DNA from 2 places in the Terribacillus saccharophilus genome. Region 2 is predicted to be linked to the other one. Evidence: riboswitches for the same ligand, from Rfam matches in the RefSeq annotation. Region 2 holds a riboswitch; the other holds the start of a gene.
The links. Region 2 has a riboswitch for S-adenosylmethionine ahead of GZ22_RS05225 (acyl-CoA dehydrogenase family protein). Riboswitches for the same ligand answer to the same signal wherever they lie in the genome.

Region 1 (3,421 bases), 940 kb from region 2:
TCGATTAGACTGTTTATTGTACCTGTAACAAAAACGCCTCTCCCCGGATAGGATTCCACATGATTGTCACGCAAGCATGCGCCACTTATAGGTGAATGCTCATCGCCTTTCAACCTTATTGCTGAAGCATAATTACCGCCGCCTCTGATGGCGTTCTGCACGATGAGGAAATTTCTGATTGGATTGCTGCGCCCTGTAGGACGGTTTCTACTATCTGTGTCATTTCTGCCGTCCACATTATTTGGATGAATAGCAATCCCACCACCGCACGATTCCATCCGATTATTATATAAAACAACATCCCGCCATGAATAAGCCCGTACAGCCCACTGGAGAGTTTCACTCATTACATTGTCTGAAATAAATATGCGTTCATGCCATCTATCTGCAGTAGCGGAGTGCGAACCAACAGCCCTTCCCCAGCTTCCTTTCGTTTCAGATGGACCGAAGTTATTGTGATGAATCCAAATATCCTGACAAGTTGTTTGATCGAATACAGAGCCTCCCCAAGGGAAAACTCTGCGTGCTTTGGCTAAATCCAACTGAATTGCCTCACTATAAGCGCGCTCTCCATTACGATCATCATAACCAAGAAACTTGCAATGCCGCACTTCGATATTACGCATGGCATTCAGTTCAATCGCGTGTCCGCCACCGTGCTCTACCAGCTGCAGCTGTTCAATAATCACATTTTCCGCATGCGCTAATACAAAGCTAGTACCGCCACGGTAAGCAGGGAAATTCGCATCCCATGTCCCGCCTCGAATAATTAGATTGCCATTGCCACGATATGCACGCATTCGATTCCGCCTGCGTAAATTCAGCAGCATCGGTCCATGATGCTTTTTTCGGAATATAGAATTATCATCCGCCTCAAAGAATGTGTTTGGCTTGAGACGCAATGGTCGACGCAATATGTAAAGTCCTGGCGGAAAGACAATATGTAAGCCTTTTTTGCGATCAGCTAGGTTCAGCAGCTGCTGAATACCCTTCGCATCATCATGTCTTCCATCAGCTCTGATTAGCGGATGATCTGTTGCTACTATTGTATATGCTGACTTTAACTTTTCATTTAAATGATTGCTAGTTCGACTTATATCTCGCAGCGTTTCCGCTAGTTCGTTGAATACTGCTGGCAACTTCTGTTCCTTCTCCATCATGCCGCCTCCTATCAGTGAGTATTTTACCCATTATCCGATTTGGAGAGCCTTTAATCATATTGCGTTACTTTTAAGGCAAGACAGCAAAAGAACGAACAGGAAATCCTGACGCTTTTCCTGCTTTCGGTACGATATTAAAGATGAACGCCCCTTTTGCTGGCAGCTGATCAAGATTCGTCAACAGCTCAACTTGGTAGGAATCTTGTTCCAACACATAATATTCACCAATCAGAGCGCCATTTTTTTGAAAATCGACCGCTGCATCAGTATCAAACGTCTCATGCCCTACTGCCTTAATATCTCGTTCTTCATATAGAAACTTTAGACTTTCCAGTGACCAGCCAGGAGAATGACTGCTTCCCTGTTCATCTTTATTATCCATCTGCTCCTGATTTGGCCAGCGTTTGCTCCAATCTGTCCTTAAGGCTACGAAAGTGCCCGGTTCAATCTTGCCATGCACTGACTCAAACGCCTGAATATCTTCTACAGACAATGCATAATCATGATCGGCAGCAGCTTCCTTAGATTTATCAATCACAACAAGCGGTAACACCAATTCTTTCAGCTCCAGCTCTTCTAAGTATCGTGTCTCACGCACAAAGTGAATCGGTGCATCCAGATGCGTTCCGTATTGCCCCGGGAAAGTAAAACTCTGAGCGAAGAACCCATCATCATGCGAGAATAGTGTTTCGAACTTTGCAGAATTAAAAGCTGAAAAACGCGGAGACTCTGGTCCAAAGGTGTGCGTCAGATCCACCCATTTCTTTTCTCTTAAAACATCCAATGCTTTACTCAACTCGTTTGACATACACAATCACCTCATATTAATAGTGTAAAAAACAAAAAACCTCTCCTAAATAAGAAGAGGTTCGCTACTTTTATGTAGTCCGGTTCTTATCTAGTCTGGAATTAGCACAGTACAAACAGTCTGTTGCTGAAGCTTCATAGGGCCAGTCCCTCCGCCTCTCTGGATAAGAGAATATTCTGTTAACTATCATTATATAGTAAAATCGCTTTTCAGTTCAAGAAAATAAAGCACAAGACATTGAATCTTGCTAATGTAATCCTCTCGTCAACTTCTTTGGTGTTCAAAACAAAAAACCTTACCTTTAAAACGAATATGATTATCCTCGCAGTAAGCCTTTACCTTTCTAGAAACTTCTATATTACAGGTGAAACATTTCGCTTTCGCTTCAGACTGAGCAGCTGATGCCTCTCTATATTTTTTTTGTTTCAATGAATCAATATGCTCTGATCTAATCTTTGGATCCGTTATGTTATTTTTGCTCAATATACGATACATGGATAAGACGTCTTCATCAGTGTATCTTGGAGAATTGGCTTGCACTCTTAACACATTCATTTTTCTACTTATGTACTCCGATAATTCCGTATCATAAACGATGAGATCATTCGATTGAATTTTTCTCAGATCTTCATTCACCTTAAACATACATCTTCTGGTAAACGAGACAATGGAAACGAAATTCGATTCTTCCTCTTCCGACAATATCGATTTTAATGCTTTAATATGTCCAAAATTTTGATGAAAAGGATTCATCATAGGAAATTTCCCATTCACACTCCACTTATCTCTATTTCGGTCGCCATAAATTGTCCCGGCGTAATTTTTCGTTTCAATTACGAATATTGCATAGGATGTAAATATGACATGATCAATTTGAGAATAACCAGATTTTGCGCGAGGATTAGGGAGTAAAACATCACTCAGATATCGGCTATTCTTGGGTAATTGATCAAGTTGAATGTTGATTTTGTACTCTCCAAGTTCTCCAATTCTGGTTGAAGTTATCATAGGTTTCTTTGCTTTTGGTACAGTTTTAGACTTTTCCGATTTTGCATTTGATTTCTTTGATTTAGATCTTTTACCAAACAACCTCTGCAACAATTTAATCAGCCTCTTTTCAAACCACGAATTAGAATATACATTTTTCAATAGGATAATCTTACCACAAATTAATGTAATACTATGATAGTGAATTAGATAAATCAAAACGAGGCTGGGCATAAGTGTTTTAACCATAAAAAAACCGAACAATATTGTAAATCTTCATAAGAAAATTTACATAAGTTCGGTAATTTTGATTAGTTATCCATCTTAGCGTAGGCAGAACACGGAGACTCCTACGGGAACAGCACGAGCTGAAGACCCCGCAGTGGTGAACTTTCCACGAGGAGGCTGAGGCCGTGCCCGTGGAAAGCGGAGTGTTCTGCCGAAGCGGCGCTCAAGAATAACATTC
Region 2 (3,421 bases):
ACAGAATCTATTATTGGTAGATGGTTCAAACAAGGCGGAGGTCGAAGAGAGAAAGTAGTACTAGGTACGAAAGTGTACGGAAGCATGCGTGATGCTGCTGATGGACCAAATGATGAATCTGGATTATCAGCTTATAAAATTCGGCGCCATCTTGAGGAATCTTTAAAGCGTTTACAAACGGAACATATCGAATTGTATCAAATGCATCATATTGATCCAGCTGTAACGTGGGAAGAGCTTTGGGGAGCGTTTGAATTAGGAATCAACCAAGGAAAGATAGGCTATGTAGGCTCCAGTAACTTTGCAGCATGGCAGCTTGCCAACGCTCAAAATGCTGCAAAGAACCGACACTTTTTAGGGCTGGTATCGGAGCAGCATAAATACAATCTGAACTGTCGTTTTGCAGAATTAGAAGTACTGCCAGCAGCGAAACAACTTGGAATAGGAATGATTACTTGGAGTCCTCTGGATGGAGGTTTGCTCGGACGGAATGCTCTCAAAAAAATGCCGGGAAGTCGAAGTGATAAGATTGGTGATAAAATCAATGCGCAGAGAGCGCAATTGGAACAGTTCGGACAACTGAGTGAGGAATTAGGAGAAACACAGGATAATATTGCCCTGGCTTGGCAGCTTGCTAATCCTGCTGTTACAGCGCCAATTATCGGGCCGCGTACGGTTGAACAATTTGAAAGTACGTTACGTGTACTGGAAATCAATCTAGATGATTCTGTTTTAAAACGGCTGGATGAGATTTTCCCAGGTCCAGGCGGCTCGGCACCGTATGCATATGCTTGGTAAATAGAGAAACTCCTGGATCCACTATGGGATCCAGGAGTTTTTTACTGACGAAGCGCTGCATCCGCCAGCGAATAAACTACCGCATCATCAGTAGGCGGGTTATGTAATCCAGCCCGCACATCACGGAAATGTCGCTGTAGCGGGTTGTCTGCAGACAAACTTCTGGCTCCAACTATACGCATGCACAGATCCACAACTTCGTTAGCATTATTGGTGACAATATGTTTAGCGGCAGCTAAATCCGGACTCATTTCAAATCTCTTTTCAGGATGCTCTACCCACTTTCTAGCGGTAGAGTAAAGTACTTCTCTGGCATTGAAGAGTGCGAGTTCTATTTCACCAATTTTTCTTCTAACCTCTGGGACATCTTTAATTGGACCGGGCAAGGAAACCGGCTGGAATTCGGAAGCAAATTGAATGGTGTAGTCCCTAGCAGCAACAGCTATACCAAGGTACACAGCCGCAATCTGTAAGTACCAGCCTCTTGGAGTGGAAGTGCCTTTGTTCTCTTCCACAAGCAAAGCATCCTGATCCACAAGCACGTCCTCCAAAATCAAATCATCACTTCTTGTTCCTCTCATTGCGATGCTATTCCATGTTTCCTCCACTGAGACTCCTTCTAGAGAGTGATCGATCAAAAAGAAGCCTTTGTTTCCAGAAGGTAGTATAGTGGCGGTGGCAATGCTGTAGTCCAAAGCAACAGCCATGGAAGCGAAGGATTTACGACCATTGATCCGCCATTTTGAACCTTCCAGTTTTGCAGTCGTCCTCGGAGCTGCTCCCCTTGAAGGACTGCCTGTAGCGTTTTCTGTTTGTACTAAATTAAGAAGAATTTTGTCATGTACGATTTTGTTGTTAAGATCTTGAAAACTTTGTTCATCCCATTTTCTACTTTCGGCATTTTCCAGTACAATACCTAGCTGCCAGCCAAATGACAGAGCTGTAGGAGCATCGCCTTGAGCAAGTATCTCTTGAACTTGTAAGTACTCTACAAGGTTTAATCCTTTGCCCCCGTATTCCGTTGGCACAGTCAGCGACAAGAAGTCGTTCTCTTTTAAAGCTTGGAAGTTATCATAAGGAAATTCACCGCTTGCATCAATATGAGCTGCACGTAGCTTGAATTCTTCAGAAAGGTTTCTTGCTTGCTGTATCACTTGATCAAATACTTTCGTTTTTTCGGCGGTATCTCGCATTATCATTCTCCTTATCAACTAAATTAAAAACCTCTTTCCTGAGAAAGAGGTGAGGTTTATGTAAGCATTCTCTCTCATCTCTCAGACGTGTCAGTCTGCTGGACTTAGCACCTTACTTCAAACAAGCGGTTGCTGCAGGGTCGCTGGACCAGTTCCTACCCTGACTCTAGATAAGTTTGTTTATTCGGTTGTCGGCATAAATATAAGTCATATACGGAATATTGTCAATTATATATTTAATTTAGAAAACTTGATTGACAGGCAAAGTACTGTCCTGTATATTGAACTTTAATTCAATAAGCATTTCTTATCCAGAGAGGTGGAGGGACTGGCCCTTTGAAGCCTCGGCAACAGACTGCTGCAGTACTGTGCCAATTCCAGCAAGCTACTAGCTTGAAAGATGAGAAGAGAGTGGACGTTGTACGCCTGCGTCGACTAAGTAAGACCTCTTCTTATCCGAGAAGGGGTCTTTTATTTGTAAACATGGAGGGATAAAAATGGGAAAGCAAATCATTTTGAATGCATTTGATATGAATAGTGCAATGCATAACTCGCATGGATTATGGAAGCACCCGGAGAGTAAGCGTCATAGGCAGTATAAGGATTTGAATTATTGGGTTGAGCTGGCAAAGCTATTGGAGCGCGGTAAGTTTGATGCGATTTTTTTTGCCGATGTGCTAGGTGTATATGATGTTTATCGTAATAGTAAAGCTCCTTCTATTCGAGACGGCCTTCAGGTTCCTTTGAACGACCCTGCTTTATTGGTTTCAGCAATGGCCAGTGTTACGGATAATCTTGGATTTGCGGTTACGGTAAGCACTACATATGAACCGCCATTTGGGAATGCGAGACGTTTTTCCACATTGGATCATCTGACAAATGGAAGAGTTGCTTGGAATGTTGTGACTTCCTATTTACCGAATGCTGCTCGTAACTTTGGCTTGACCGACATGATTAAACACGATGAGCGGTATGAGATTGCTGATGAATTCCTGCAGGTTTCTTATAAGTTATGGGAAAGCAGCTGGGAGGAGGATGCAGTTGTTGAAGATATTCAGAATCAAGTTCTAGTAAATCCTAAAAAAGTGCATGAAATCAATCATGAAGGTCGATTTTTCCAGGTTGAGGGACCGCATCTGAGTGAGCCTTCGCCGCAGCGGACGCCTGTCATTTATCAAGCCGGTACATCCGAACGGGGGCGGGAATTTGCTTCCAAACATGCCGAATGTGTATTCGTTGGAGGACCTACGCCTGAACGTATCCGTTATTATGCAGAGGATATAAGGGAGAGAGCTGCCAAGCATGGACGGAATCCAGATCATGTTAAAATTTTCTCCTTCTTGAGCGTCATTGTAGCAAAAACAACAGAAGAGGCAAAGCAAAAATATCAGGAATACACGAGTCATTGGAGTTCAGATGCAGCCAAGGCA

Region 1: linked by a shared signal. The riboswitch ahead of GZ22_RS09910 (cyclase family protein) and the one ahead of GZ22_RS05225 (acyl-CoA dehydrogenase family protein) in region 2 are both predicted to bind S-adenosylmethionine.

The regions. Positions count from the first base shown of each region.
Region 1 covers NZ_CP008876.1:1,950,053-1,953,473, forward strand. Annotated here, with positions in the region: gene GZ22_RS09905 (glycosyl hydrolase family 28-related protein) at 1-1,160, opposite strand, end outside; gene GZ22_RS09910 (cyclase family protein) at 1,231-1,968, opposite strand; SAM riboswitch class I at 2,052-2,138, opposite strand; gene GZ22_RS09915 (nuclease-related domain-containing protein) at 2,233-3,117, opposite strand.
Region 2 covers NZ_CP008876.1:1,011,579-1,014,999, forward strand. Annotated here, with positions in the region: gene GZ22_RS05220 (aldo/keto reductase) at 1-798, shown strand, start outside; gene GZ22_RS05225 (acyl-CoA dehydrogenase family protein) at 840-1,991, opposite strand; SAM riboswitch class I at 2,063-2,168, opposite strand; SAM riboswitch class I at 2,296-2,398, shown strand; gene GZ22_RS05230 (LLM class flavin-dependent oxidoreductase) at 2,489-3,421, shown strand, end outside.